DNA from 4 places in the Pontibacter deserti genome. Region 4 is predicted to be linked to each of the others. Evidence: riboswitches for the same ligand, from Rfam matches in the RefSeq annotation. Region 4 holds a riboswitch; each other region holds the start of a gene.
What was found. Region 4 has a riboswitch for S-adenosylmethionine ahead of MJ612_RS08825 (O-acetylhomoserine aminocarboxypropyltransferase/cysteine synthase family protein). Riboswitches for the same ligand answer to the same signal wherever they lie in the genome.

Region 1: it holds a riboswitch for S-adenosylmethionine, as region 4 does, so the genes downstream of both, metH (methionine synthase) here and MJ612_RS08825 (O-acetylhomoserine aminocarboxypropyltransferase/cysteine synthase family protein) in region 4, are expected to answer to the same signal.
Region 2: it holds a riboswitch for S-adenosylmethionine, as region 4 does, so the genes downstream of both, MJ612_RS01420 (Na+/H+ antiporter NhaC family protein) here and MJ612_RS08825 (O-acetylhomoserine aminocarboxypropyltransferase/cysteine synthase family protein) in region 4, are expected to answer to the same signal.
Region 3: it holds a riboswitch for S-adenosylmethionine, as region 4 does, so the genes downstream of both, MJ612_RS06445 (ATP-grasp domain-containing protein) here and MJ612_RS08825 (O-acetylhomoserine aminocarboxypropyltransferase/cysteine synthase family protein) in region 4, are expected to answer to the same signal.

The regions. Positions count from the first base shown of each region.
Region 1 covers NZ_JALPRS010000003.1:80,953-88,984, reverse strand. Annotated here, with positions in the region: gene MJ612_RS15240 (ribonucleoside-diphosphate reductase small subunit) at 76-1,035, opposite strand; gene rplU (50S ribosomal protein L21) at 1,677-1,985, shown strand; gene rpmA (50S ribosomal protein L27) at 2,050-2,319, shown strand; SAM riboswitch class I at 2,587-2,696, shown strand; gene metH (methionine synthase) at 2,769-6,482, shown strand; gene metF (methylenetetrahydrofolate reductase [NAD(P)H]) at 6,524-7,480, shown strand; gene ctlX (citrulline utilization hydrolase CtlX) at 7,544-8,032, opposite strand, start outside.
Region 2 covers NZ_JALPRS010000001.1:333,133-341,164, forward strand. Annotated here, with positions in the region: gene MJ612_RS01400 (MBL fold metallo-hydrolase) at 1-311, shown strand, start outside; gene MJ612_RS01405 (sugar MFS transporter) at 390-1,664, opposite strand; gene MJ612_RS01410 (cyanophycinase) at 1,840-2,685, opposite strand; gene MJ612_RS01415 (DUF72 domain-containing protein) at 2,800-3,546, opposite strand; SAM riboswitch class I at 3,749-3,853, shown strand; gene MJ612_RS01420 (Na+/H+ antiporter NhaC family protein) at 4,104-5,453, shown strand; gene MJ612_RS01425 (hypothetical protein) at 5,541-5,990, opposite strand; gene MJ612_RS01430 (hypothetical protein) at 6,002-7,039, opposite strand; gene MJ612_RS01435 (PAS domain-containing protein) at 7,593-8,032, shown strand, end outside.
Region 3 covers NZ_JALPRS010000001.1:1,487,407-1,495,438, reverse strand. Annotated here, with positions in the region: gene MJ612_RS06450 (FAD/NAD(P)-binding protein) at 1-719, opposite strand, end outside; SAM riboswitch class I at 1,074-1,176, shown strand; gene MJ612_RS06445 (ATP-grasp domain-containing protein) at 1,539-2,522, shown strand; gene MJ612_RS06440 (LLM class flavin-dependent oxidoreductase) at 2,525-3,544, shown strand; gene MJ612_RS06435 (APC family permease) at 3,876-5,642, shown strand; gene xth (exodeoxyribonuclease III) at 5,935-6,708, shown strand; gene MJ612_RS06425 (AMP-dependent synthetase/ligase) at 6,764-8,032, opposite strand, start outside.
Region 4 covers NZ_JALPRS010000001.1:2,033,196-2,041,227, forward strand. Annotated here, with positions in the region: gene MJ612_RS08810 (hypothetical protein) at 1-347, opposite strand, end outside; gene MJ612_RS08815 (homoserine dehydrogenase) at 556-1,806, opposite strand; gene metX (homoserine O-acetyltransferase MetX) at 1,787-2,851, opposite strand; gene MJ612_RS08825 (O-acetylhomoserine aminocarboxypropyltransferase/cysteine synthase family protein) at 2,860-4,188, opposite strand; SAM riboswitch class I at 4,463-4,569, opposite strand; gene MJ612_RS08830 (SDR family oxidoreductase) at 4,834-6,300, shown strand; gene MJ612_RS08835 (phosphoribosylaminoimidazolesuccinocarboxamide synthase) at 6,501-7,448, shown strand; gene MJ612_RS08840 (STAS domain-containing protein) at 7,503-7,880, shown strand; gene MJ612_RS08845 (ribonuclease Z) at 7,896-8,032, shown strand, end outside.

The DNA.
Region 1 (8,032 bases), on a different contig from region 4:
TATGTAAGAGTATTTAAGCGGCTTCCGGAGTTTTGATTTCCTTTGCCACTTAAATATAGTTAGTTTCTGATATTATTAAAAGTCTTCGTCCAGCGAAAAAACATTTTTGTCTTTGTCGCCTAGTACACCTGCTTTCTGGTATTCGCCTACACGTTTCTCGAAGAAGTTGGTCTTGCCCTGCAGCGAGATCATTTCCATAAAGTCGAATGGGTTAGCAGCATTGTAGATCTTGCTGTAGCCAAGTGCTACTAGTAGTCTGTCAGCCACAAACTCAATGTACTGGCTCATCAGTTTTGCATTCATACCGATCAGGTCAACCGGCAGCGCATCTGTCACAAATTCCTGCTCTATACTTACTGCATCCCTGATAATAGTATGGATTCGCTCTTCAGAAAGCTTGTTCTGCAGCATAGAGTAAAGCAGGCAGGCAAAATCGCAATGCAAACCTTCGTCTCTGGAGATAAGCTCATTAGAGAAGGTCAGGCCTGGCATTAAGCCACGCTTTTTCAACCAGAAAATAGAGCAGAAAGAACCGGAGAAGAAAATACCCTCTACAGCTGCAAAGGCAACCAGTCTTTCAACAAAGTTCTCGCTGTTGATCCACTTGAGTGCCCACTCGCCTTTTTTCTTTACACATGGCACGGTCTCCAGCGCATTGAAGAGATAATCCTTTTCAGACTGCTTCTTTATATAAGTGTCGATCAGGAGCGAGTATGTTTCGGAGTGAATATTCTCCATCATGATCTGGAAACCATAGAAACAACGCGCTTCCGGTAGCTGTACTTCCTGCATAAAGTTTATCGCCAGGTTCTCATTCACGATGCCATCTGATGCGGCAAAGAATGCAAGCACGTGGCTGATAAAGTGACGCTCGCCATCGTTCAGGTTTTCCCAGTCTTTCAGGTCCTGGCTAAGGTCGATCTCTTCTGCAGTCCAAAAGCTGGCTTCAGCCTTTTTATACATCTGCCATACCTCATCATGCTGAATCGGAAACAGTACAAAGCGGTTTGGGTTTTCTTGTAATATTGGCTCCATAAGCTACTAAATGTTTTATTGGTTGAAGGGGTAAGCTAATCAGCTTAGAAAACACCCCATGTTTACTTTTGTTTTTGACGGGTTCCCGGCAGGTACCTGGTAGTATCGTGACTTCAAATATAGAGAATTGAACTTGAAAGTAGGGGGTAAAGTTGTTCAATTTATGCACAAATAATTAAGTGGTTGTAGGTGTGATTGTTATGCTGAAATTAACACCGTTATACACATGATGTATATGTCATATTAGATAGTTAATATATTGTAAATTATATATTAAATAATTGTTAAGTGCAATGAAATGCCGGCTTATAGTGTTTAAACATGCTGTTTTGCCATATATGAAGAGCGAGAGTACAAAAAGAAGTGTAGGTTTCTGGTTTTAATCTATGTGCTTTGCGCACCTGTAAATTTGTTTTGTGGAAAAGGTGAAAAACCTGTTTTGCTTGTAACTACCTAGTTTGTTTGTTGTTATGGCAGTTTTTAACAGGTGCAAAAAAAATGTCACGTGTATATCAACATGGTTATCCACAATGCCTGAAAGTGCTGTTGAAATCTGCGAACATTTTAAGTTATAAGTGTTTGCAAATTAAAATTAAGCACCGTACTTTTGCAGACTAAATTTTAAACATACATTGAAGCTGATGTACGCAATTGTAGAAATCGCAGGTCAACAGACCAAAGTAGAGAGCGGTAAGTTCATCTACGCTAACAAGCTTTCCGGCAATGAAGGTGACGCCGTTGAGTTCGCCAATGTTCTTCTTACAGATGATAACGGAACCATTACCTTAGGTGCTCCATTCGTAAGCGGTGTTAAAGTGGTTGGTAAAATCCTTGGCAACGTTAGAGGCGAGAAAATCCGTGTTTTCAAGAAGAAGAGAAGAAAAGGGTATAGAAAGTCGAGAGGTTATCGTTCTGACTATACTAAAGTTCTGATCGAGAGCATTGGATAAGCAGTAAGAGGAAATTTATCGTAGAACCATTTCGGGCTAAGGCCTGATTAAATAGTAAAACAAAATGGCACACAAAAAAGGAGCTGGTAGTTCTAACAACGGTCGTGAGTCGCACTCAAAACGACTTGGTGTTAAGATTTATGGTGGCCAGGACATTATCGCTGGTAACATCATTGTAAGACAAAGAGGTACTGCACACCACCCAGGTAAGAACGTGGGTATGGGTAAAGACCACACTTTGTTCGCACTTATTGATGGCAAAGTAGAATTTAAGAAAAGCGTTAAGAACCGTTCTTACGTTTCTGTAATTCCTAACGTAGTAGCAGAAGCTTAATACGAACCTTTGCAGATTTAAAAAGGGATGTCGAAAGGCATCCCTTTTTTTATTTTGTTTAAATGTAAAATGTAGAAACTTAGCGTTTTACTGATCGTATACTAAACTAAGAAGAGTAATTAATCGGAAACGACCAAACTCTTTTAGGAAAAGGACACTTAATGTGTCCTTTTCTGTTTTGAAGCACATCAGTTGTATTAGTGATTATAGTTATATTCTAATGCAACAAAAATTCGCGTTTTGCGGATAAGTGTATTAACTTGCAACTTCTTATCAAGAAAGACTGAGGGATAGGGCCCTATGACGTCTTAGCAACCTTGTACAAGCCTGGTGCTAATTCCCTTCCCAGCTATACTTTAGCCGGGAAAAGATAAGATAGTATATCCTGCCTTAGGGTGTCCTTCTTGATAAGACAATGCAGAAGACTTACGAGAAGAAAGACACCAGCCATGACCAAAACACATCCGATCTACCAGCAGCTTAAAGAGCGCGTACTTGTGCTTGATGGCGCCATGGGCACCATGATCCAGCGTTACCAGCTACAGGAAGCTGATTTCCGCGGCGAGCGCTTTAAAGATCACCCCTCCGACCTGAAAGGAAACAACGACCTGCTTTCTATTACTAGGCCCGATATCATCAAGACCATCCATACAGAGTACCTAGAGGCTGGTGCCGATATTATCGAGACCAATACGTTCAGCGGAACAAGTATAGCCATGGCCGACTATCACCTGGAGCACCTGGTGTATGAGCTTAACTATGAATCTGCGAAGATAGCCCGTGAAGCTGCAGATGAGATACAAGCCAAGAATCCTTCGCACAAACGCTTTGTAGCTGGTGCCATTGGCCCGACTAACCGTACGGCTTCGCTTTCTCCGGATGTAAACAACCCTGGTTACCGTGCCATTACCTTTGATCAATTGGTTGAGGCATACTATGAGCAGGTGCGTGGTTTGGTAGATGGTGGTTCTGATCTGCTGCTGGTAGAAACCGTTTTTGATACGTTAAACTGTAAGGCTGCCCTTTTTGCGATACAGCAATTTGTAAATGATGGCGGCAAAGAACTGCCGATCATGGTTTCCGGAACTATAACCGATGCCAGCGGCCGTACCTTGTCTGGACAGACTGTAGAAGCCTTCTATAACTCCATCTCACATGCACCTATACTTAGCGTGGGCTTTAACTGTGCATTAGGTGCTCGTCAGCTGAAAACACACATCCAGGAGTTATCAAGAATATCAGACTGTTACATCAGCGCTTACCCGAATGCCGGTTTGCCAAATGCATTTGGCGGCTACGACGAAACAGCCCAGCAAATGGGGGCAATTGTAGAAGAATACCTGAAAGAGGGATTAGTAAATATACTAGGTGGTTGTTGTGGCACTACGCCAGTACATACCAAAGTAATTGCAGACTTGGTGCGAAAGTATAAACCGCACACTCCCACTCCGGTAGCTCCACTCCCACGCTACAGCGGCCTCGAGCCCCTTACCATTACCCCCGAAAGCCTTTTTGTGAATGTCGGTGAACGTACCAATGTTACTGGCTCCAAGATGTTTGCACGCCTTATAGTTAACGGACAGTTTGAAGAAGCTTTGGCAGTTGCCCGTCAGCAGGTAGAAGGTGGCGCACAAATCATAGACGTGAACATGGACGAAGGTATGCTCGATTCGGAGCAGGCCATGACCAACTTCCTGAACCTGATCGCTTCCGAACCTGACATTGCCAAACTGCCTATCATGATCGACTCTTCGAAATGGAGCGTGATAGAAGCCGGGTTGAAATGTGTGCAGGGCAAATCTATCGTTAACTCTATCAGCTTAAAAGAAGGAGAAGAAGCCTTTAAGAAATTAGCTCGTAAAGTACGCCAGTATGGTGCCGCTGTAGTGGTGATGGCATTTGACGAACAGGGACAGGCCGATACGTTGGAGCGCAGAAAAGAGATCTGCGAACGCTCTTACCGCATACTGGTAGACGAAGTTGGCTTCCCGCCACAGGACATTATTTTTGACCCGAACATCCTGGCGATTGCCACAGGTATAGAAGAGCATAACAACTATGCGGTAGATTATATCGAGGTTGTAAAATGGATAAAAGCGAACCTGCCGCATGCCCTGGTAAGCGGTGGTGTAAGTAATTTGTCGTTCTCGTTCCGGGGCAATGATATTGTGCGTGAAGCGATGCACACCGTATTTCTATACTATGCCGTGCAGGCAGGTATGGACATGGGTATTGTGAATGCGGGTATGCTGGGTGTGTACAGTGAAATACCAACCGAGCTGCGCGACCTGATCGAAGATGTGATCTTTAACCGCCACCCGGATGCCACTGAAAAGCTGGTTACTTACGCGGAAACTATAAAAGGCAAAGGCAAGACAGCCGCCGGAGCCGATAATGCCTGGCGCGATGCCCCTGTGGAAGAGCGCCTGAAGCATGCCTTGGTAAAAGGTATAGTTGACTACATAGAAGAAGACACCGAAGTCGCTCGTCAGCAGGCAACCAAAACGCTGGATGTGATTGAAGGGCCGCTGATGGCAGGTATGACCGTTGTTGGTGATTTATTTGGTGCTGGTAAAATGTTCCTGCCGCAGGTAGTAAAGAGTGCACGTGTAATGAAAAAGTCGGTGGCGTACCTGTTGCCGTTTATGGAGCAGGAGAAGCTGGCTTCCGATACGTCTAAATCAACCGCAGGTACTATACTTATGGCTACTGTGAAGGGCGACGTGCACGACATCGGCAAGAACATTGTGGGCGTAGTGCTGGCCTGTAACAACTACGAAGTAATAGACCTGGGCGTGATGGTGCAGCTGGATAAGATTTTGTCCGAAGCTGAAGCGCACAAGGTAGATATCCTTGGTTTGAGTGGACTTATCACACCTTCATTGGATGAAATGGTATACGTAGCGCAGGAAATGGAACGCCGCGGCATGAAGATTCCTTTGTTAATTGGTGGAGCTACAACTTCAAGAGTACACACTGCCGTGAAAATTGCACCGCAGTATAGTGGCCCCGTAGTACACGTGCATGATGCCTCCAGAAGTGTAACCGTAGTGAGCAGCCTGTTGGGCAGTGAGCGTGAAGCTTACATAGCCGAGATTAAAGCAGAGTATGAGAAATTGCGTGAAGACCACCTAGGCCGAACCAAAGACCGTGCTTTTGCAAGTATAGAAGAAGCCCGCGCCAACAAGTATAAAGTAGACTGGAATACAACGAAACCTGTTAAACCAAGCTTTATCGGCAACAAAACATACACCAATTACCCGCTTTCGGAGATCGTGCCATACATCGACTGGACACCTTTCTTCCATACCTGGGAGCTGAAGCGGCAATACCCGAAAATCCTGACAGATCCGGATTTGGGCACAGAAGCAACCAAACTGTTTAACGATGCGCAGGCAATGCTGCAGGAGATTGTGGATAAGCAATTACTGGAAGCCCGTGCTGTAGTTGGTTTCTACCCTGCCAACGTGGAAGCAGATGATACGATTGAAGTATATGCCGATGATTCACGTGGAAACGTGCTGACGGAGTTCCATACGTTGAGGCAGCAGGGCAAGAAAGGAGCTAACGTACCAAACCTGGCTTTCTCAGATTTTGTGGCTCCGAAAGAAACTGGCGTGCCCGATTACATCGGCGGATTTGTGGTGTCGGCTGGTTTTGGTATCGAGAAGTTGATAGAGAAATATGAAGCTGAGCATGATGACTATAAATCCATCATGGTAAAAGCTTTGGCCGACCGTTTAGCGGAAGCTTTTGCGGAACTGATGCATGCTAAAGTTAGGAAAGAACTTTGGGGTTATGCACCGGAAGAAAATCTGAGTAACGAAGACCTGATCAAAGAGAACTATAAAGGCATACGTCCAGCACCAGGCTATCCTGGTTGCCCAGACCATACCGAAAAAATCACACTGTTTAACCTGTTGGATGCTGAAAGAACCTCTGGGGTTATACTTACCGAAAACCTAGCGATGTACCCGGCGGCCTCGGTGAGCGGTTTATACTTCTCGCATCCGGAATCGAAGTACTTTGGGTTGGGTAAAATTGGTGAAGACCAGGTAGCAGATATCGCACAGCGCAAAGGTATGGCCAAAGAGGAACTGGAGCGCTGGCTATCCCCGAACCTGAACTACGAGCCAAAGCCGGTAGCGCAGCAGGCGGTGTAGTTAAATCTGAGATATAATATCTAAATAAGAAACACCCTTACATGAAAGTAACGGATCACTTCAAAAATGCCAACGGCAAAACGCTGTTCACTTTTGAGATACTGCCTCCGCTGAAGGGCGAGAACATGAAAACCCTGTTCAGCCACATAGACCCGCTGATGGAGTTTAAGCCGCCGTTTATCGACGTGACCTACCATCGCGAAGAGTATGTATATAAACAGCGCGAGAATGGATTACTGGAGAAGCGCACCACACGCAAGCGCCCTGGTACGGTAGGCATATGTGCGGCTATTCAAAATCATTACAAAGTAGACACAGTGCCCCACCTTATTTGCGGAGGCTTCAATAAAGAAGAAACAGAGAATGCGCTGATAGACCTGCACTTTCTTGGTATAGACAATGTATTGGTGCTACGCGGTGATTGTGTAAAGAGTGAGCAACGTTTTCTTCCGGAGCCTGGCGGGCACAATTATGCGTCAGAGCTTATCGGGCAGGTGGTAGATATGAACAACGGTTGCTATTTGGATGATGAGCAGACATTTCATAACCCTACAGACTTCTGCATTGGCGTGGCCGGATATCCTGAAAAGCACTTCGAGGCACCTAACCTGAAGTCGGACTTGCGCTGGTTGAAAAAGAAAATTGAACTGGGCGCGGAATACATCGTAACGCAGATGTTTTTCGACAACCAGAAGTATTTTGACTTTGTGAACCGCTGCCGCGAAGAAGGTATAAATGTGCCGATTATTCCGGGTTTAAAGCCGATGACCACGAAGTCTCAGCTAACCTTACTGCCAAGCCTGTTCCATATCGAAATACCTTGCGATTTAGCCGATGCCATTGAGGCCTGCCCGGATAACAAAGCGGCTGCTCAGGTGGGCGTAGAGTGGGCTATCAAGCAATCGAAAGAACTGATGGAATTTGGTGTGCCGTGCCTGCACTACTACTCTATGGGCAAGTCAGAATCGGTGCGCAAAGTGGCCGAAGCTTTATTTTAAAAACAACACCCTTACAAACAACTAAACTGCTTGAGGCCGGGGCTAAAGCTCCGGCTTTCGAGTTTATACTTGTTCAGGTTTATAGATTTCCGCAATCATGCAGCGCACACTACCCCCGCCACACTGCTCAATTAAATGTATCGGGAAGAATAGCAGGTGGTCTTTGTGTCTTCTAAGTTTGCTTAGCTGTTCATCTGTAAGGGAATTATAAGCTGCTTCGGACATCACAAGTATAGTTTCATTTTGTTTATTGCGCAGTTGCAGCATGTTCCCAGCAAAATGGTGGTGGGTTTGGCTTGCGGTAAGTGCGATGATTTCTTTTCCGGTACTTTCAAGTTGCTGACGCAGCTTCTCCCGGTCCTGTGCATCTACTACATCCATCCCAATAACAGCAAACGTATCGCCTAAGCACATCATCACATTAGTGTGGTAAATGAGTTCACCCGTCGGGCCATAAGCACGGAAGGTTACCGGTTTATACTTCAGCCTGTTGCAAAATTCCTGTAGTGGCTCAAGTTCTGTTCTGGGAGATAAAGCAGCGTATGCAATTTT
Region 2 (8,032 bases), 1.7 Mb from region 4:
GCTTGCTGGACAGCGGACGATACCCATATTACCTGAAACAACGCATTCGGGGTAACTATGGGCACCTATCAAACGAGCAGGCGCTTACACTCTTTACGGAGCATAAACCACCGTTTATGAGCCATATCCTGTTATCTCATTTATCGAAAGATAACAATTGCCCTAAATTACTGAAGCAGCTTTTCGACCTGAATGCAGGCAACACTGAAGTTGTTATTGCTTCACGTTTCCAGGAAACGCCTGTTTATACTATAACTAACTCAGTTATACCTGTAAAGCATTATAAAGGGGAGCAACTGCAGCTTTTATAGTTTGCTGATAGTTAACAAAATAAAAAAAGCCCCGCCTGAGCTATACTTCAGGCGGGGCTTTTACTTATTATGTGTGTGTTACCTCAATTTGTGGCCTTTAGTAGCATAAAACCAGATGAACAGGTAAGCTGGCACCATTATCCAGTAAGCCTGCTGTGCATTGGTAAGGTCGGTAAGTTTGCCATAGATAAGCGGAAGTATAGCACCGCCGGCAATACCCATAATAAGCAACGACGAACCAATTTTGGTAAAGCGACCCAAGCCAGCAATAGCCAGCGGCCAGATAGCAGGCCACATCAGCGAGTTAGCCAGGCCCAGCAAAGCTATAAACAGCACCGAAATGTAACCATCAGTAAGTATGGCAGCAATAGAAAATAGCACGCCCAGCACCGCTGAGATCTTTAAGGCCACATCCTGCTTCAGGTATTTAGGTATGGTTATAATGCCGATAAAGTAACCCACCAGCATAGCGCCTAAGGTAAAGGAAGAAAAGAATTTAGCAGTAGATAACTCAATACCCTGCTCAGTGCCATAGTTGATGATCGTGTCGCCGGCCATAACTTCTACACCCACATACAGGAAAATAGCCAGTACACCCAGCACCAGGTTCGGGAACTGTAGCACACTTGTTTTACCGGTATTGGCAGTAGCTACGGTCTCGTCTTCCGCGTCAGTATCGATCTCAGGTAAAGATGAAATCAGTACAAGTATAGCCAGTATTACCAGCGATACCGCCACAAAAATATAAGGCGTAATTACACGATGAGCCAGTGCATCCAGCTCCTGTGCTTTCTGCTGCAGGCTCATAGTATCGAGCTGTTTTACAAGGGCATCAGCATCCAGAAAAAGTATGGCACCAAGCGCCAGGGGTGCCAGTATACCACCTATTTTATTACATATACCCATCACACTGATGCGCTTTGCAGCACTATCAGCCGGGCCAAGTATAGTTATGTAAGGGTTAGAAGCGGTCTGTAGTAAAGCAAGTCCGGTTCCCTGCACAAACAACCCCAGCAGGAATATTTCATAAGTTCGGTTAAGTGCGGCAGGTATAAAAATCAGGGCACCCACAGCCATAACGGCCAATCCGGTAGCCATACCTTTTTTGAAGCCGGTCGCCTTTAGCACCCACGCTGACGGAATAGCCATCACGAAGTAAGAAATAAAAAACGCGAAGGTAACGAAGTAGGCCTCGAAGTTGGTAAGCTCACAAGCCAGACGCAGGTAAGGGATCAGTACCGAGTTTAGCCAGGTAACAGAGCCAAAAATAAAGAACAGGGCGCCGATTATCAGGATAGCACGGGAATCGTTACGCGTTGCCTGAGACATCATAGGTTCAGTTTTAACAGACATAAAAAGTGTAGATAAATCTGTTCAAGATAATCTAATTTTTTAATAACTCCTTTGTTTGCAGTACCTGAACTATAAAAAATATGTGCGATAGCAGCCTAGCTATAATTTGTTTGTGCCGCAGGTAGAAGGCCTATACTTTGCGGCAGGTTGTGTAGCAGGTGTTATAGTTAGTGATTTACATGAATTCACCAGATGGGATATGATAGGAGCGGCCTTTAGGCAACACGTGCATGATCAGGTTCTCAACACAAAGGGCTTGTCCTTTTTCTATACTGTTATAGTTGTTCTCCTCCAGTTTCCGCCCATCAATTACAACTACCAACCCTGAGCCTATAGTTTCGATGCAGTTGTTTTCAGTTATCATAATACCTGTGTCTTCGCCAAGCCCAATACCAATGTGGGTAGGGTGGCCGGCAATAGCTTCGATAAGGCGAGGTATGCGACGGCGGTTTACAAAATGTGTATCAATGATAACATGGTCCAGTATACCCAAGCCTGGAGCTAATTCCACGGTACCTTTAATGAGCGGGTCAGTCTGCAGAGAACCACTTATCATGATCCGGGATAAAGCCATGGCACCGGCACTGGTTCCTGAGATAAGAAATTTATCTTCCTGCTGGTAGCGTGTTTTCAGGATATGGAGTGCTTCTGAGTTCTCAAAAATCGGGATGATCCGACACTGATCACCTCCGGTAAACATAACCGCATCTGCTTTCCGTAGCCGTTCCAAAAAGTCTGGTCGCTTAGTATCTTCAGGTTGCTGAATGGGCAAAACACCTACGTTGTCGCACCCAAGTAGTAAGAAAGCATCTGTATAGATCTGGCCTGCCGCTTCCGGGGTTATGGTTGCTGAAGTCACTACTTCGATGCGGGTGCCCAAGCCATGCAGTTCATCGTGTATGCGTTTTAGAATCCCTTCATCTACAGCATTTTGATGGTGAACTATACCTTCTGATACCGATTCATTGCCTTTCTTTTCGTTGCCACCTATGGCTACTATTTTTCCTTTGGGTACCTCCATAACCTGCAGTTGTTTAAGTATAAATCTATCAGAAGCAGCATGACTAACGCGTTATACTTTATACGTTAGATGAAGCTTTTACCCAAAGGTTACGATGTTTGGAATACCCAGCCATTACAGGTTCAGGATCATGTCGTTTAGTTTGCGGGCATCGAGTACAGCATTACCTAAAATGGTGTTGTTAAAGAAAACCCATACCTGCTTTTCATCCTCCAGCCACTCTTTCACCATATAGGCATAACGTTCCAGTTTATCATCGGAATAAGCAGAGGAGTACATTTTCTCGTCGCCGTGCAGGCGTAGGTAGGCAATGTTGGTAGTTGTTACCTCAGTACCCGGAAAGCGTTTGCCTGCGCTGGCAATTACAGTGGTAATGTCATAGTCTCGCAGCAGGTCCAGCGACTCATCAGTAAACCACGATACATGGCGGGCTTCCAAAGCAAAAGCCTGATCCGGGTATTTATCGCGGAGCAACCTGTAAAACGATTCTGCTGTTGGCCTATGGAAACGGAAGCTGCCCGCGATCTGCACCAGTACCGGGCCAAGGCGATCACCCATTAAACTATAGCTGGCCATAAATTTGTCCAGCGGGGCCTCAGCATCTGTAAACTTGCGTTTATGGGTTATTTCCTGGTTTAACTTTGGTGCAAATTTGAAGTAGGACGGAGTAGTAGCCAGCCATTTCTCCACAGTTTTAGCCATCGTGAAATGATAAAAGCTGCTGTTTATCTCGGTTGAATTGAAATGGGTAGCATAGTAGGATAGCCGTTCCGCGGATTTCAGCTCTGGAGGGTATAGTACTTCCAGCCAGCGATAGCTCCATCCCGATGTGCCCATGTATAAGTTTGGTATATGTTCCATAGTATAGCGCAAGGTGTTGCAGCTACCTACGTTTGGAAAACCGGGCAGTTAAAAGTATAGCTTACTTAATTTAATGAGAAGCAAACGTTAGAATATGTATGTGATTTTAATTCAGTTGTTTAGGCTTGCTGTTGAGATGTTTTTACTATCTGGGTTTGCATTATTAAAAGCTTGGGCCTTACCTTTGCAGCATCTTTATCAAGATTTATAAAGAAGAGGGGAGAGAGCAGGCTCCGCGAACCTCTAGCAACCAGCAAAACAAATTGAAATGGTGCTAACTCCTGCCCAGTTTTGGGATATATAAATTAGTAGCATGTTAGCAAAATCAACAAAAACAGCCTTTTATTTACCAGCATCATTCTTTAAAGTAGCACCTGCCACTTCATGTTGCTGCTGTTGCTGTTGCTGTTAATCCATATCTTTTTCTTGCTTAAGCTGCACATACCAAACCGGTAGCAGCTGCACTTTATACTTTCAATTCATTTTAATTTTTATTTCCAGGCCTGTTGTTACCGGAGTTACTCTGGGCAGCTAAAGGTATTATTTCTTCAGTTTTTATGGATCAGATCAAAAAGACAGGTGGAACAGCTCTCGTTCCATTTTTGGTGTTTGTTGTATTATTTCTTGGCGCCGGTTTAGCGTTAGACGACTTTTATGCTTTGCCTTCGCCGGTGGCGGTAGTGTGCGGTATTATCGCTGCATTTATACTTTTAAAAGGAAGTATAAATGCTAAAGTTGATGCCTTTATAAAAGGATGCGGCGATTCACAGATCATCACAATGTGTGTAATTTATTTGTTAGCCGGTGCATTTGCAGCTGTTTCTGAAGCAATAGGTGGCGTAGATGCCACAGTAAATCTCGGGTTAACTTACATTCCGGTGCAGTACCTTGCCTTAGGTGTGTTTTTACTGGCTTCTTTTTTATCTACTGCTACCGGTACGTCGGTTGGGGCTATAGTGGCCTTAGGGCCTATAGTTGTGGGGCTGGCCGAACAAAGTGGCTCTCCGCTACCAATTATGTTAGGTGCTTTGCTGGGCGGAGCCATGTTTGGTGATAACCTTTCTTTTATCTCAGATACCACCATTGCTGCTACCCAGACCCAGGATTGCGACATGAAAGATAAATTCAGGGTGAACCTGCTGATTGCCGGGCCTGCCGCTTTTGTAACAATTGGTCTTTTACTTTTTGCAGGATTACAGACTACTGCTGCGCAGGAGGTATTGCCTGTAGCAAAGGAAATTGATTTTCTGAAAATAGCACCTTATTTACTTGTGCTGTTCCTGGCAGTATATGGCATAAATGTATTTGTGGTATTGGTGTTAGGTATACTTGCTTCAGGTGTAGTAGGTATAGCCGGCGGTGATCTGGATGTGTTGCTGTTCAGTAAGAAAGTTTATGAAGGCTTTACCAGCATGACCGAAATATTTCTGCTTTCGATGCTTACAGGTGGACTGGCAGAAATGGTAAGACAGGCTGGGGGTATTCAGTTTCTATTGAACAACGCCAACAAGATGATTAATGGCTATCGCTCTGCACAACTGGGAATAGGTCTGTTAGTGAGCGGCGTGAACAGTGCTATTGCTAACAACACAGTATCCATAGTTGTAACCGGGCCGGTTGCAAAAGAGATCAGCCAGCGGTATGCTATCAAAAGACTGAAAACAGCTGCTATCATTGATATCTTTGCCTGCATTGTGCAGGGATTGCTTCCTTACGGCGCACAAATACTGATCATGCTTAATTTTACTGGTGGTAAGGTTCAATTTCTGGATGTGCTGCCTTATGCGTGGTATCTGTACCTGTTGCTTTTATTTACTTTGCTGGCCATTTATACCCCTTTTGTAGACAGGTTCTTACTTAAAAAAGAGGTTAATAAATTACAGGCAAGGGAAACTGTTGCTAATTAGACGTGAGTCGAGAACAACCTTGTTAATAAAAAAGAGCCGCTTAACTACGTGTTAAGCGGCTCTTTTTAGTCTGTAGCTATCAGCTGATTAACGTACCTGAAACAACCACTCCAAGGCTTCTTCTGTAGTTGTGAAAACTTCCAGCTGTGTGTTTCTTTCAAATGGCAATTGCTCCAGCATCGCATAAATTCGTGTCGAATCCATCAATGAAAGACTTTCCAGGGTACTCAGGCGTGCAAACTTTTTAAGCGCAACCTTAGGCAGTAGTGGTGCTACATGCTCCAATATCCAGTTCTGGTCCGCGAACTCAATGTAATGTATAGCCCGTGAATCACTTAACCAGTACTCATATTTGTTTTCAACGGTAAGCTCTGCTGCCTTCAAAAAGCTTTTTCGAAACTCTTCGCTCTTAGGGTGCTGTGTCCATTTTACAAAAATATACTTTGCACGATCATCAGCTTCAATCTTTACATATTCGTCCTGGTATATAGTGCATAGTTGCAAGGCAACAGCATTATAGGTTTCTCCTTCTTGCATATTATTTTTTATTACTCATTATCTGTTGTAAGTAGCCAGCCTGTTGCTTCTGCCTCCGATAAAAAAAGCTGAGACGAAAAAGCCAGGTTTGCTTTCTTCATCCGGGCATCTATCGCCTCGCTGGTCATTTGTTGTATGGCATCTGCCGAGTTTATGATAGCCAGTTTCTGAAGGTTACTTTTGGATAATACAGCCACCGAGTTTGAAACAAACCACGTTTGGTCTGCCAAAGTTAATATTCCTCTGCGATGGTTGTTTATCAGCAACAACTCTATCTTGTTTTCCAGCAGGGCACGAACTGCTTTTAAAATTCCATACCTGTATTCTCTGCTCGACGCAATTCTCAGCCACCTGAGCACTAACAACTTTTTATTCAGATCAATTACAATCTCCATAAAGTCTGTGCGGCAAACGGTTGTGTTTGTAGCTTCTTCTTTGGCCTCATCCTGCACCTCCGCAGTAGCAGTTACTTCAGATGCCGCTAAACTACGTAGTATTTTATGGTTGCAATCCACAGGAATCCAGATGCTGTCTCTGGAGCAGATGTTTTCTGACTGTTGAGGAAGGAGCCATTTCTTCCCTTCTTCGGTACTATAAAAAACCTTCACTTGGTAAGGCAATTTTATACCTTCCTCTTCAATAGATTTATGTACCCGGAACTGTTGTTCATCTCCTGAAAGTACTCTGGCACTTCGTACTAAGGTAGTATTCAAAAGTGCTTTCTGTAAAAAGTCAGATGTGCTTTTCTGATCAACTAGAGTCGGGTTACCAAACTTAGTAAAATCGATCAGAATGTACTTTATTTTTAGTAGTGCAATACAAATACCTACAAACCGAATATGATGTCGGTATTCCAGACTGCTTACTGGTTGTTGCCATGCCGCCTCAAGGTATTTAAGAGAAGGGCAATAGCTTATTTTAAGAGCATCTGCATCTGTGCCGCATGCTGTTTTGTTGTTTTCTTTTACATAGCACAATTTGCCCATTGATTGATTTACCGGGGTTTCATTTCTGGTTACTTTTCCTGAATAAGATGTTGGATACTGCATTACAAAATACTCCTGCTTCCAGACATTCCGAAAGCTAAAATTAAATGGTTTTACTATCTATAAATCAATTAATTAACCGGATACGGTCTTATTAACTAACTATAAACGCTACAGGTTCAATTGTTTTATTTGTTCTTGCAATAGTTATATAGGTGGTAAGTTCTGAAAACTATAAATTAACAGTAAGTGCATGCAGAAACCATACATTATACTTCATAAAGCCATTATGTTTCTCATCAAACTCCTGAAATTCGGAGAAGCAAAATCTGAAATTCTATGAATTGTTAAAAAGCAAAAAGTCAGTCAATTGGAAGCCTGGTTTTAGAATGATCAACTGTTTCTTAAAACTGTTCTTGGAGAGAAGAAAAGTTGTCTATTATTTTTGTAAAATGGTTCAACGCGGGGCTAAAATAATTTCTAAAACGATATAGGCTGGCACTATTTTTAGCAATAGCATGTTAAGAGGCTTCTATGCTTCTATTTTATACCAGTTTTTTTGAACTGTAATTCCTTTAAACAGGAATGCCTAAACTAACTCTAAAGCCACCCGCCTATGAAGGATCTTCAAAAATCTCTCTCTACAACAGGTGATGTCAGCAAAAGGAACAATATACCTTCTGTTGAACTACAAGAAATGATTGGAGTATTGCTCCCCTTTAAGAAGACCTTCGAAGCACAATCAGGTCTGAGCCTTTTACTTTCCCCGGACCTGACCATACTGGCTATTACAGATTCTTTACTCAAAGAAATTTACAGATCGCGCAGGGAAATAGTAGGTGGCTATTTGTTCGATGTTTTCCCCGATAACCCTGATGCACCGCAAGCTTCTGCTACAAGCAACATGAAAGCTTCTATGGAAAAGGTGCTGGCAACGGGTTTACCACATAAAATAGATTTTCAGCAATACGACATTCGTGATCCTGAAAACCCGGCTTCGTTTATAGAGCGTTACTGGAGTACAATTACTATTCCTATTCTAAATGATGATGGAAG
Region 3 (8,032 bases), 550 kb from region 4:
GTATATACATCAAATGGCTGAGGCAGTAGTCCGTGACGAGAGATAACATAAATTTTCCCTTTATGGCCCTGTGCTTTAAGACTACCAACTAAGTCTACCATTGTCAGGCTGGAACCAATCAGTAATAAGGAGGCATCAACAGGCAAATCTGCCAGCCCTTTTGCAGCCCAGGGAGAAGCAACATATTTACTGCTTTGATAAAATGCAGCATCAGGTATGGGGAGCTGGGCTGGTGGAAAGTTGCCGAGAGCCAACACCACTTTATCTGCTTTTATAGATTCATGATCACGAAAATCTACCTGGAAGCAATTGGCCTTCCTCTTTACTGAAATAGCCTCGTCATATACTTCTACAAAGTTTATACTTGGGTGGGCCTTCATTTTTGCTTCCTGCAACCGGGCTTTAAGGTAGTCCCCGAAAATAAAACGAGGTATAAAGTCATCTTTACTGACAGGGTGCTTTAAATGCTTTTCATAACGATGCTGTTGTGCTTCGAGCCAATAGAAAAAATCGAGAGGATGTTCCGGAAACAGACTCATAGCCGAAGCAGGAACATTTAAAGGTTGAAACGTTAATTGGCTGGAATAGGCAATTCCGCGGTTCATCCTATACCTGTCCTGGTCTATCAGGTTAATGGTGGTGTTACATGTAGCGTTGTGAAGCAGGTGAATAGCCGTTAATGTGCCGCTTAAGCCTCCTCCGATAATTGCAATAGCCATAGGTGCTATAACTTAAGTAAACTGAAACTTTGATTAATCAGACAAACAAAACCTATGCTGGTAGCCTGTGCAATAGTTTAGTATAGTAAGAGAGCAGAAGTTTAACCTGTACCAGGTAACTCAATAATATCTGGTATTACGCCAGTTAACCTGTATGGTTTGTTGTCCGAACAGCTTGTTGAGAGACTGAAATACTGCTGAACACATCATAAAGCAACCACAGGTTTAAAGTATAACAGGGATAAATGGCAGTAGTTTAACCGATGTACGTACATTTTTTTGCTGAAATATTTGCAATTCCAAAATTCTGCATGCAGCTTTGCAGTGTAAAGTCAATATACCTACACAGTATTTGATTTATAAAGAAGAAGGGAGAGAACAGGCTCTATGAACTTCTAGCAACCAGTTATCAAACCAGGTGCTAATTCCTGCCTAAAAAATTTAGGGGATATAAATTATCAATCATGAAAATCACAACAAATAACCTTATCGGTTCTTTATTGCAGAAAAGCACTTTATCTTCTTTCGGTTTATCTCTTCCGAATACTATTTCTACTTGTTGTTGCTGCTGTTGTTGCTAAACCAGCTGCGCATTCTGTTGCCTATACTTTCTTTTAGGTAAACTATAACACATTACGTACGCAGCCGCCAGGCATATTAACCTTTTGCGCTTAAAGCAAATAAGGCGAAGGTTTGCTTTGTCTAAAGCTTTCAGTACCTGAAGGACTTGTTTTTGCCTGCCTCCCTTACATTCAAAAGCTCTGCCTTTGCAGGTGAGCTATACCTATACTTTCAATTTTAATTTTTACAGAGAATCTTATGTCAACTTTATCATCTGAAAAACCATTTGCAATTTTCCATGAACACCAGGAGTGGTTCCGTCCTTTATTTAATGAATTGGATGTCCGCGGCATTGCATACACACGCCTGAACGCAGCAGAACATACCTATGACCTGGCATCAGCGGAGCAGAACTATAGCCTTTTCTTTAACCGCATGAGCCCCTCTGCTTACCTGCGTAACAACGAGCAGGGCATATTCTATACACTTAATCTGCTTGCTCATTTAGAGGCTAAAGGTGTAACCGTGATCAACGGCTATAAAGCTTTCCAATATGAAACTTCCAAGGCGCTGCAGTTATCGTTGCTGGAAAGACTCGGACTTCCTTATCCTAAATCCCGTGTCATTAACCATGCCTCGCAGGCAGTTAAAGCTACAGAAGGATTGCGTTACCCAATCGTTGTAAAAGCGAACATTGGCGGAAGCGGTGCTGGCATTATACGTTTCAATTCTCCGGAAGAGCTGGCATTAGCTGTTGCCTCTGGCCAGGTAGAACTAGGTATAGACCATACCGCACTGGTACAGGAATTTATACCTGCGCGTGGCGGCCATATAAATCGTGTGGAGACCTTAGGCGGCAAATACCTGTATGCTATTAAAGTTTATACTTCAGGAGAAAGCTTTAACCTGTGTCCTGCAGACATTTGCCAGACTACCAACGGTAAAGAACTGGTAAGAAACGCCTGCGCTATTGATGCACCTAAGAACGGTATGAGAGTGGAAGGATTTACACCACCACAGGGAGTGATAGATGCTATTGAGCGCATTGTGCAGGAATCAGGTATAGATGTTGGCGGTATAGAATATACCATCGACGACCGTGACGGACAGATTTACTATTATGATATAAATGCCCTTTCGAACTTTGTGGCTGATGCTGTTAACGTGATCGGGTTTAATCCGCATGCTAAGCTGGTAGACTTTTTAGAGGCAAAAGCACAATTAAAGAGAGAGGAGGTATAGGCATGGAATTCGGATATTGGTTACCGGTTTTCGGCGGCTGGCTGCGCAACGTGGAAGAGGAAAGCATGGCCCCGGACTGGGACTATGTAAAAAAGCTGGCACAACGCAGCGAAGACTGGGGCTATAGTCTTTCTCTTATCGCTGAGTTGTTCCTGAACGATATTAAAGGAGAGCAGGCTCCCTCTCTTGAGGCATGGTCTACGGCTGCGGCACTGGCGGCAGTTACCGAAAAACTGGAGATAATGGTGGCTGTGCGCCCTACGTTCCATAACCCGGCTATACTTGCCAAACAAGCTGCCAACATTGCCCGGATCAGTGGCGACAGGCTTTCGTTAAATGTGGTGTCGTCGTGGTGGAAGGATGAAGCAACTAAGTATGGCCTTCACTTTGAAGAGCATGATGACCGCTATGCCCGCACAAAAGAGTGGCTGGATATTGTAACCAATGTATGGGAGCAGGATCATTTCTCTTACCAGGGTAAATACTATCAGGTAGAGAACAATGTGTTACAGCCAAAGCCAAAGAAAAAGCCATTTATATATGCCGGAGGTGAGTCGGAAGCGGCCAAGACCCTGATAAGCACGCAATGCGATGGTTATGTAATGCATGGCGATTCTCCTGAGCTGATAGGCAAGCGCATTGAGGATATGAAACGCCGACGCGATGCCCTAGGGTTACCACCTATGAAGTTTGGTGTGGCAGCTTATAGTATAGTTCGCGACTCAGACCAGGAAGTGAAAAAGGAATTTGATCGCATTACCAATGTAAAGGAATCTGCAGCCGGGTTTAAAAACCTGGAGCAGTGGGTATCAGGCACGCAACTGGAGCGCCAGCTTACCCTGCAGGATTATTCTGTTTCAAACAGGGGACTACGTTCCGGGCTGGTAGGTACGCCAGCCCAGGTGCAGGACCGCATCGCCGAATTTGAGGCTGTTGGTGTAGACTTTTTCCTGTTACAATGCAGCCCTCAGATCGAAGAAATGGAGCGCTTCTCTGAATCTATCATAAATGTTATTGCCTAAACTTATCATCTGAGCTAAGCAAGGAAACCGAACAAGATTATACTTATAGTTTAACCCTGCTCAAACCTTTCCTTTGCTGACGCACCTGAACAAACCTTTACTAATCTATACTACCTTCCCCTGCCGCTTAACCTACGGCAGGGATTTTTATTTAAACCTACCTGATGTAGCTAACCCATTCTTCGATCATAGTAAGGCTATACCTTAAACTCCGTACCTGAAGCAGATCGTGCTGCTGTTGATACCCTAGTTAAAATGTGAGCAAGTACAGTATGCTCAACATCTTTCTGATAGAAGCTCGTATACTGCATATAACTCTTGAAAATGATTTATGAATGAGGTTTCTACTGCTTCAGCAACAACGGTACAGCACCCTAAATTAAAAGAACTGGCTGCTACAGCCATTTGCGGAAACGATATCACGTCTTCCTGTTTATATGTTTCGGCGCTGGCTATTATTTATGCAGGGCAGTATGCATGGGTGGCACTGCTGATGGTAGGTGGGGTTCTCTATTTATTCCGGAGTATCTATGGTGAAGTAGTGGGAGCTTTGCCGCTAAACGGCGGAGCTTACAATGCATTACTAAACACAACCAGCAAAAGCACAGCCTCGCTGGCTGCCTGCCTTACTCTGCTTTCCTATATGGCCACCGCTGTTATTTCGGCAAGTGAGGCCATGCATTATGTGCACCACCTTTGGGAAGGGCTACCTATTATTTATGCTACTATTGCTTTGCTAGCGCTTTTTATGGGGCTAACCATAATGGGTATCGGCGAATCTTCTATAGTGGCCATCATTATCTTCATCACGCATATTTCCACCTTAACCCTGTTATTGATAGTCGGGTTTTTCTTCCTTTTTACACATGGTTTTGATACGCTTACTCTTAATTACAGCCAGCCTTTGGAAGGGAGTATCTGGAGGGCCTTGTTCTTCGGTTTCGCGGCTGCCATGCTGGGTATATCCGGGTTTGAGAGCTCGGCTAACTTTGTGGAGGAACAGGAGCAGGGCGTATTCCCTAAAACCTTGCGTAATATGTGGCTGGCAGTTACCATCTTTAATCCTTTAACTGCTTTTCTGGCCATTGCCATACTGCCATTACCTGCTGTAAAAGAAAACCAGACTGCTTTATTGGCTTATATGGGTGAGGTAGCAGGCGGAGATTGGTTAGCTGTTCTGGTATCTATAAACGCTGCCATGGTACTGAGTGGCGCGGTGCTTACTTCCTATGTCGGGGTTACAGGCTTGGTGCAGCGCATGACACTTGACCGCTGCCTGCCACAGTTCCTGTTGACCACAAATAAGAAAGGTTCGGCTTACCTCATCATGATCAGTTTCTTTCTGCTGTGCGTGTCTATACTTCTTATTACAGCTGGCGATATTGGAGCCCTGGCGGGGGTGTACACCATTTCTTTCCTTGCTGTAATGGCATTTTTTGGTATTGGTAATGTTCTGCTCAAGTTTCGCAGAAATCGTCTTCCGCGTCCGGTTCGTGCATCTGGGTTGGTGCTGTTTATTGCTATTTCTGCTGTATTAATGGCCCTAGTAGGTAACGCTATTCTAAACCCGGCTTATGTATGGGTGTTCCTGAAGTATTTTATACCTACTGTGTCGCTGGTGCTTATCATGTTGTTCCGTATAGAGCTGCTCATCTTTTTTGCTTTTCTGGTACGACAGATAGAGCAGCCACTTAAAAAGATCATACCTTTTAAATCCTATACTATAAAACGCCTTATCCATACCATAAGGTCTCAGCAGTTTGTCTTCTTTACAAAAGGAGATAATATAGCCAATATTAACAAGGTGATGCGCTACATTGTTGAAAATGAGCATACTAACCGGATTAAAATTGTTAACGTGCTGAAGGAAGGAGAAGAGCCACCTAAAAGATTGATGCATGAAGTAGAAGTGTTGGATCTGGCCTATCCCGAACTAGTAGTAGATTTTGTCATCATCAGGGGGCATTTCGGTCCGGACCTTATTCAGCAACTGTCAGAAAAGTGGGGCATACCAAAGAATTTTATGTTCATTGGCTCGCCCGGTGATCGGTTCCCCTATGGTTTGCAGGAACTAGGTGGAGTGAGGTTAGTTATTTAAGTTAGTTGTACTATTATAATCAGTCTCTTTTCTAACAGAAAAATCAGGTTTTGAAAAAAATGAGTTTTTGTTTACTACAGGTAATTGATTTTCAAGTATAGCCAGCACAGTCTGTATCACAGGTAACAGTTCTTTCTACTACTTTCATATAAGGTGCACCCTGATACCTGTACAGCGTTAGCAAACAACAAGCCTGAAAGAGATGATTTCTTAATTTATAGCACTAACTGATGTTGTTAAGCGCTGCATACATATAAGCCCCTTTAGTAATATAAGACAACTGCTGACAACTATGAGAATAGCGACCTATAATGTGAATGGTATAAATGCTCGGCTACCTGTCTTACTCCGGTGGTTACAAGAAAAAAAGCCGGATGTGGTATGCTTGCAGGAGCTGAAGGCACCTCAGGAAAAATTTCCGATACAAGTTATTCAGGAAGCTGGTTATAACGCTATCTGGCACGGGCAGAAGAGCTGGAATGGTGTTGCTATACTTACCCACAGTTTGGAGCCGGTAGAAATACGTCATGCATTGCCAGGCGATCCGGATGATATGCAGAGCAGGTATATTGAAGCTGCAGTAAAGGATATCATTGTTGGCTGCTTATACTTGCCAAACGGAAATCCTGCTCCCGGTCCGAAGTTTGATTACAAATTACACTGGTTTGAAAGGTTAGCTACTCATGCGTCTGAACTACTGGCAACTGACAAGCCTGTAATATTGCTCGGTGACTTTAATGTGATACCAACTGAACGGGATGTATACAGGCCAGAACGTTGGCTTGATGATGCCTTATTCAGACAAGAGACCCGTGCTGTTTACCAAAAGCTACTGGAACAAGGGTGGACGGACGCATTACGTAAAATTTATCCTAATGAGCAAATCTATACTTTCTGGGACTACTTCCGCAACGCCTTTGGGCGCAACGCTGGTCTAAGAATCGATCATGTATTGCTTAGCCCACCACTTGTTAACCGGCTTACAGCAGCCGGGGTAGACAGGGAAGTAAGAGCCTGGGAAAAAACGAGCGATCATGCCCCCGTCTGGATAGAGCTGACAGATTAAAGCATTAGTACCAAAACAAGTATAGATAAGATCTGACTTGCAGGGGGTTATAAAGCTAAGATGCCAGATTGGTGTTAGCATACATAGATCCGATCATATCCTCATACTTTTTAACAATTACCCGGCGCTTCAGCTTAAGCGTAGGAGTTAGTTCGCCGTTCTCAATCGTCCACTGGTTTGGCATCAGCACAAACTTTTTTACCTGTTCTACAGGGTTAAACTGTTTGTTATAGTTATTGATGGCATCCCGGATAAGGGCTTTAATCTGTTTGTCGTTTGTTACTGCCTGGTCGCCGGGGTAGGGCTTGCCCTGTTGGGTATACCATTGTTTCAGTGTCTGGAAGGCGGGCACAACAAGCGCACCTACAAACTTTTGCTGTTCGCCAACTACCATGATCTGCTCAATCCAGTCGCTTTCCACCAGTTTGTTTTCGATGGGTTGTGGTGCCACATACTTGCCACCGCTGGTCTTGAAGAGTTCTTTCTTACGGTCTGTTATTTTCAGGAACTTACCATCTACCATAGTTCCAATATCACCTGTGCGCAGCCACTCGCCGTCCATCACTTCAGCAGTCAGGTCAGGGCGCTTGTAGTAACCCATCATCACATTCGGGCCTTTGGCAAGTATTTCACCATCTTCGGCAATTTTCACTTCCACACCGTCCAGCAGCGGACCTACAGTGCCAAACATTCGGCCTGCTTCGTTGTAACGGTTTCCGCTGATGATTGGAGATGTTTCGGTAAGGCCATAACCTTCCTGTATCACAATGCCGGCGGCGGTAAATACTTTTAATAAGCGTATCTGGCAGGCAGCGGCTCCGGTAATAATGGCTTTCAGTTCACCACCCATCGCTTCACGCCATTTACTAAAGATCAGTCTATCTGCCAAAGCTAGTTGCAGTCTGTACGATAGGGGCAGTGGCTTGTTTATTTCAAACTGTTCGGCCAGTTTCAGCGCCCAGAAAAACAGCGTTCGTTTCAGGCCCTTTAGTTCCTTTCCTTTAGCTACAATGCCTTCATATACTTTCTCCAGCAGTCGTGGTACGGTGGTGAATAGGGTGGGCTTAACTTCACGCAGGTTTGCCGAAATCTTATCCATGCCCTTGGCATAGTATATAGAAGTGCCGGAGTAGATAAGGCAGTAGGTTGCCATACGTTCGAAGGCGTGGTTCAAAGGCAGAAAGCTGAGCGCTCTTTTTCCATGTACACCTATTTCCTGAATGATCCTGGCACTGCCAAAAACATTGCTGATCATGTTATGGTGGGAAAGCATCACTCCCTTAGGAATTCCGGTAGTGCCGGAAGTATAAAGTATGGTAGCCAG
Region 4 (8,032 bases):
GCGAGTTCACGAATAGCCTGTTCTGTCTGGGCACAGTTAAGCCCGTTCATTAAATTTAATGTAAACATCATTCCAGTCTGGCTGGCACGCTGGCTGTGTATGCCTGCCACAAAACCATATCTTGTAATTACCTGCTCGCGCTGCGCCTGTGTCAGGTTCTCGTCGAAAGCCACCACTACACGGCTCGTATTTATGGTTCCAAGGTTTCGGAGTTTAGCGCCAGAGAAGTAACTATAGTTGGTACAGCCACCGGCTGCTTTCAGGGGGTTCAGGAGTTTCGGATCAAAGCGAACATTCCGTATCGGGGATACATTATCCTGCCTGCAGCCGGCTAATGTAAAGATCATTATTATAGTTATAATACAGGGTAAAAACGTTTTCATAGTCATGGCTCATAAAGTGTTCGTAACTACTTATTGTACGTACACTTACAACTAATAGCCATTGTTTACCACTACTATTTAGTATACTTATTCAACTCTAAACCCTCTATATAATACAATAAAAACAGCTTCTCTGGAGTTGCATTAAAATATCAATTCGAAAACACACAAATCAGCTATAAACAACTGCTTCTGTATTGCAATTTTTCAGTGCAATATTATGAGCCTGTGCAGGAGTGATTTCAGCCATAAATATGCGTTCTGCAGCCAAATAAGCAGATAAGCTTTTCAGCGTTTCGCTTTCTATACTTGCTGTATAATATGCTACCCCTTCTGATTCTGATATTTTATTAAGCTCTATAAAGTCAGCTGCCGGTAACACTAAACTGGAAGGACATCTCAGATACAAGTTGATTTTATATTCTTTGCTTAATGCAATGGCTCTGGTATCTGCTTTAGGATATACATAGCGATACCCTGACAATGCTGCCGATACATCTGCCCATACCGCAGAACCTGTAGGATGGCTGCCGGCTCCCCGTCCTTTTAAAAACTGTTCTCCTGCAAAAACAGGTGCTATAGTTACGCCATTTGTTTCATTGGTCACTCTATAAAGTTCACTCTGTTCAGAAACCAAAGCGGGCAGCACCCGAACATATAATTGATCGCCAGAATCTACCACAGCGGTTGCTACTAACCTTATTCTGGCACCTATACGCTCAGCAAATTTCAGGTCATGTTCTGTAATGGAATCAATCCCAAACCGCAGCACCTGCTCCGGCTTAACGCTTACCCCGAAAGCGTGCGCTATTATCAGGCAAAGTTTGTTTACCGAATCAAAACCTCCTACATCCAGTGCTGGGTCAGCCTCTGCAAAACCAAGCTCCTGTGCCTGCTGCAAAGCACAGGTATAACTCAATCCTTCGGCTTCCATTTTAGAAAGTATAAAATTGGAAGAACCATTCAGAATTCCGCTGACCTGCTGTAATGGCTCCGAACTATAGTAGCTCTCCAGTATTCGGATGATAGGGATACTGCCTCCTACCGCTGCTTCGTATAATAAAGTGCCTTTATACTTCTGTTGTAGTTCAAGTAGTTCGGGCAAGTGTGTGGCCAGCATCTTTTTATTTGCCGAAACTATAGTTTTACCTGCCTGCAGTGCCTGTTTTACTATACCATAAGCATCCTCAGCATCGCTTATCAGTTCCGCAAGTATAGTTATACTTTCATCCTGCAACAGCTCCTGCGGGTTATAGGTAAAAGCTGAAGATGGCAGACTACGCAGCTTCTCTTTGTCCTTCACGCAAATCTTTGCTACTTCTATACCTGCCGCTTCAATGGTTTGCAGTACATCGTAAAGGCCTTGCCCTACGCACCCGAACCCGAATATCCCGAGCCTGATGTCAGACGGTTTGTTTTTCATAGTAGTATGGTTGGTTTACAGTTTCAGATTTATAAAACTTGCGGATAGCCTCCGTCAGTTGTTCCGTTTCCACTAAAAAGCCATCATGGCCATAGTTGGAGTGCAGCAACGCAAATGCAGAACCTGGCACTTGTTGATTCAGGAATTGTTGCTCTTCCACCGGAAATAGCAGATCGGTATTTACCCCTACAAACAGTGCTTTAGCTTTCAGATGAAGTAGTGCCTTCTCCACTCCGCCCCTGCCACGCCCAATGTTATGTGAGTCCATAGCCTTTGTTAGCAACCAGTAAGTATAGGCATTAAAGCGTTTAGCCAGTTTATCGCCCTGGTATACCTGGTAACTGGAGGCTCTGTAGTTATCGGTAATGCTATTGCCGGGCTCCTGCTGCGAAAGGTTGTAACTTATGTAGTGCCGATAAGAAAGCATCGCGATGGACCTGGCTGTTTTCAACCCTTCCCTGCCTGCTGTTTCACTATTACTAGCCCAGGTCGGGTCCTGACGGATGGCCATCCGCTGGCTTTCGTTAAAGGCTATTCCCCAGGCGGAATGACGCGCATTAGATGCCACATGGACCAACCTTGCAAAAACATCCGGCTTCTGCAACGCCCATTCCAATGCCTGTTGCCCACCCAACGACCCGCCTATGAGCGTGTGCACCTGCTCCAGTTCCAGTTCCTGCCGCAGCAGGTCAAAAGCACCTATTATATCACGGTTTGTGAGCTGCGGAAAACTATGGAAGTAAGGTTTAAGCGTGTTCGGGTTGATAGAGAGAGGTCCCGTCGATCCATAACATCCGCCCAGCATGTTTGCACAAACTATAAACCATTCTTCAGGATCGTATAGCTTACCTTCTCCAAAAAGGCCGCCCCACCAATCAGTAACTTCAGCGTTGCCGGTAAGAGCATGGCACACCCACACCACATTATTACGCTGCAGGTTTAACTGGCCGTAGGTAGTATAAGCAAGCTGGAAGCCGGGCAACGAGAACCCCGACTCCAGTTTAAACTCCTGCTGATAATGAAAAGTATGTTGTTGTGTGGACATATGAATTTCTAGTTAAGCACAGGTTCTGGCACTGCATTTTTTACAGCAGCAAAGGCCAGTTCAAAATCTGCTTTAATGTCTTCTATGTGCTCAATGCCAATTGAAACGCGAAGCAAGGTTGGCTCAACGCCTGCACTTAATTGCTCTGCATCCGAGAGTTGCTGGTGGGTTGTAGATGCCGGGTGAATGATCAAAGTTTTAGCATCGCCTACGTTTGCCAGGTGGCTCACCAGTTGCAGGTTATTTACAAAAGTTTCTGCCTGCTTTTTATCCCCCTTCAGTTTAAAGGATAGTACACCGCCAAAACCGCGCTTCAGGTATTTCTTAGCCAACTCATGGTACTTGCTGGATTTCAGACCCGGGTAGTTTACACTTTCCACCAGGTCGTGCTGCTCCAGCCACTCTGCCAGTGCCTGTGCATTCTGCACTGTTCTTTCTACCCTTAGCGAAAGTGTTTCCAGGCCTTGCAACAACTGAAAAGAGTTAAACGGACTAATTGCCGGCCCAAAATCGCGTAAGCCTTCTACCCTTGCCCTGATAGAAAAAGCGATGTTACCAAACGGACCATCCGTACCAAATACTTCCCAGAAGTTGAGGCCATGGTACCCTGCTGATGGTTCTGAGAATTGCGGGAATTTACCGTTGCCCCAGTTAAAGTTTCCGCCATCTACAATCACGCCACCTATACTTGTACCGTGCCCGCCTATCCATTTGGTAGCCGACTCTACTACCACATTGGCTCCGTGCTCCAGTGGCCTGAATAAGTAACCGCCTGCTCCAAATGTATTATCCACCACCAGCGGTATATCATACTTTCTGGCAAGTGCAGCTATACTTTCAAAGTCCGGAATATTGAAGCGTGGGTTACCAATTGTTTCCAGGTAAATGGCTTTCGTATTTTCATCTATCAGCTTTTCATAGCTTTCCACTTCATCATTCTCTGCGAAACGGGCATCTATGCCTAAGCGCTTAAAAGAAACCTTGAACTGGTTATAGCTACCACCATACAGGAAACTGGTACTCACAAAATTATCCCCTGCTTGCAGAATATTGGTAAGTGCAATAAACTGGGCTGCCTGCCCTGAAGCAACTGCCACAGCGGCCACACCACCCTCCAGAGCTGCAACGCGATTCTCGAAAACATCGGTGGTAGGGTTCATAATGCGGGTGTAAATGTTGCCAAATTCTTTCAGGGCAAACAGGTTGGCACCATGGGCAGCATCTTTAAAAGCGTAAGAGGTTGTTTGATAGATAGGCACTGCTCTGGAACGTGTTGTTGGATCGATTTCCTGGCCTGCATGTAATTGTAATGTTTCGAAACGATGTGTAGTAGACATAGTGGTTCTGATTAAAATGTATAAAATGAGTTGAGTTGCGAAATGCAAAAAAGATGTGCGGATGCAGCAGAGGGAACTACAGGTATTTACCTGCAGAAGTCTGCCGGACACACTTGTTCAGGAAGCTAAAAGATTAGCAACAGCAGCAACAACAGGTCGGCATGCACATGATGGACCTGAAGGCAAATAAATGAGATGCTCCGTGTAGTTTGGCTACCGGATAAAATACAAAACTGTGCTGTGTTGGCTTGATTCCCTTTTTCATGTTACTATCAATTTATATTCATCCGAATTTCCGGATTCAGGAATTAGCACCTTTACCATAGGGGTTAGGTTGCTAGCGCTTCACAGAGCCTGTCTCTCCACGCTTCTTTATAAATCAACAACCGTAAGGGTTAATTGACTTGATGATGCAAACTTAGACTACCTTTACTCAAAAAACAAAATAACGGATATGTTTTTTATAAAAATATTTTTCTAACTTAAACATTTAAACCTGTAAACCAACATCTTACATCCAAAAGCATAAGTATAAAATAAAAGCACAACCCGGTTATAGTTACTAATACATAACAAGAAAATGACCTGAACATAGCCGAAAGTTTTCTGTTGCTAAGTCGGGATATACAACCAGAACTTGCTCACATGAAGATACTTTTAACAGGTGCGAACGGCTATATTGGCAGAAGAATTTTACCTGTGCTTGTGGAGCAACAGCATGAGGTGATAAGTATGGTGCGCGACCCCCGTCGCTTCGAACTGCAGGATTCACTTAAAGATAAAGTACAAATTTTTAAAGGCGACCTGCTGCAACCAGATACCCTGGAAGCTTTACCTAAAGACATAGATGCAGCCTACTATCTGGTGCACTCGATGGGTGCCTGGGGAGATGACTTTGAACAAGCAGAACAAACTTCTGCCGAAAATTTTGTTACCTATCTTAATCAAACATCTGCTGAGCAGGTCATTTACCTGAGCGGAATTTCCAATGCTGCACATCTTTCAAAGCACCTGGCCTCCCGCAGGCATGTAGAAGATATACTAGACCTGGCAAAAGCAAATTTAACCGTACTTCGTGCCTCCATTATCATAGGCTCGGGTAGCGCATCGTTCGAGATAATCCGTGACCTGGTAGAAAAATTACCCGTGATGATTACACCCCACTGGCTTAACTCCCGTTGCCAGCCTATTGCCATCCGGGACGTGATCTATTACCTGACTGCTGCATTAGGCAACCCTGCCTGTTATGAAAAACGGCTAGAGATTGGCGGCCCGGATATACTTACCTATAAACAAATGCTGGAGAAGCTGGCAGAAGTGCGCCACTTAAAACGCTTTATTTTTACTGTTCCCGTCCTCACTCCCAGGTTATCGTCTTACTGGCTATACTTTGTTACCAGCACCAGCTTTGCTATTGCCCGCAGTTTAGTGGAGAGCCTCCGGAACGACACCATCGTACAGGATAACCGCATACAGGAAATCATACCGCATCAGAACCTGCCCTACCAGAAAGCGCTACAACTGGCTTATGCCAAAATTGAGCAGAACATGGTGATCAGCAGTTGGAAAGATGCCTTGGTAAGTGGCACGATGCAGCTTAATTATATGGATTTTGTACAAATACCTGAGCACGGTTTACTTACTGATAAACAACGTATTAAAATTGAACAGGATCCTGCAGTTGTATTGGAGAATATTTGGCGTATAGGTGGTGAGCGGGGCTGGTATAAAACAGATTTTTTATGGGAAATACGTGGCTTTCTGGATAAGATGGCTGGCGGTGTAGGCCTTAAACGGGGCCGTAGACACGCAACAGAAATAAGGGTCGGCGATAGTATTGACTTCTGGCGCATATTGGTTGCAGATCGCCCTAAAAAGCGTTTGTTGTTATATGCAGAAATGAAAGTACCCGGCGAGGCATGGCTGCAATTCAGAATAATTAATGAAAAAGATGGTTACTACCTGGAGCAGTTAGCAGCTTTTCGCCCTGATGGGTTGCTGGGCAGGTTGTATTGGTTTGCTATGCTTCCCTTTCATTATATCATCTTCAGAGGTATGGCCAGTAACATTGCACATTTTTCTCCGGCACCTAAAGCACCCGCCAAAGCATAGAAAGTTACAAATACATCGAAAAATACAAACTATAGGGTTTATAATATAAAACTTTACCTATACTTGCGAGTATACAAGCCCAAGTCTTTCAACCCATTTTTTTCGTGAAGACTACTACTTCTACAGTAGAAGTAAAGACGTAAAATTTTCGCCCTTTAAAAATAAAGCTAACTTTGCTCTCCGACATACCTAACGAACTAATGGAGGCCATTAAAGAAACTAACTTCTCCTTTGCCGGTCAGACCGGTTTTTACAGGGGCAAAGTTCGCGACGTTTATTATTTCGATGACCGGTTAGCTATAGTTGCTACGGATCGTATCTCTGCTTTTGATGTGGTACTGCCACGTGCCATACCTTACAAAGGGCAGGTACTGAACCAGATCGCCAGCCTTAACCTCAAAGCTACTTCCGATATACTTCCGAACTGGGTACTTTCTACTCCTGATCCTAATGTAACCATTGGGTTGCGTTGTGAGCCATTTAAAGTAGAGATGGTGATACGAGGCTACCTGGCAGGACATGCCTGGCGCGAGTATAAAGCCGGAAAGCGCACCCTCTGCGGTGTTACATTACCGGAGGGCTTAAAAGAGAACGATAAACTTCCGCAGCCAATTATTACCCCGACCACGAAAGCTGACGAAGGCCACGACGAAGACATTTCTAGAGAAGAAATTCTGTCGAAAGGTATTGTAAGTGAGGAAGATTACTTAAATTTAGAACGTTATACACAAGCACTTTTTGCACGTGGCACCGAGCTAGCTGCGCAACGCGGATTAATTCTGGTTGATACCAAGTATGAGTTTGGTAAACAAAATGGCCAGATATTTCTTATTGATGAAATCCATACGCCAGACTCGTCTCGTTACTTTTACAGCAAAGGCTACGAAGAGCGACAGCAGAACGGCGAGCCGCAGAAGCAACTATCAAAAGAATTTGTTCGCCAGTGGCTGATCGAGAATGGATTTCAGGGGCAGGAAGGACAAACAGTTCCGGAAATGACGGATGAAGTTGTTGAAAATATCTCAAAGCGCTATATAGAGCTATTTGAGGTATTTACGGGGCATTCCTTTGTAAAAAGTGACTATAATCAGGCACTACAGCGCATTGCGCAGAGTGTGGAACAAAACATTTTTAGCTTAAAAGATTAGATTTTTTAATGTATATTTTGGTACATTCGCATTTAAATCCATATTGGTAGATCTATGAAGTACACGATTGATAAGAAAGAGAACTATACTATAATCACGATAGATGAGAAGAAGCTGGATACTTCAATAGCTCCAGATCTTAAGTCTGAGTTTGTGAAGCTGAACGCTGAAGGGATCACCAACCTGATTCTAGACCTGAACAACGTAAAATACACCGACTCTTCCGGACTGAGCTCTATCCTGATTGCAAACAGACTATGCAATTCTTCTAATGGCTTACTAATTTTAACAAGCCTGCAGGACCACGTAATGAAGCTGATCTCTATCTCTAAACTAGAGTCAGTTTTAAATATACTGCCTACTGTAGAAGAAGCTATTGACCGTGTATTTCTGCACGAGATTGAGCAGGATCTAACAAACAAGGAAGACTAAGCATAACCGCTGGCCGTGGATTTCGAACTCAGGATTTTGGGTAGTTCGTCGGCCACACCCTCGGCAAACAGACATCATACCGCACAGGTACTTACCATTGGTAACCAGATACACCTGATAGATTGCGGTGAAGGTACGCAAATGCAGCTGAT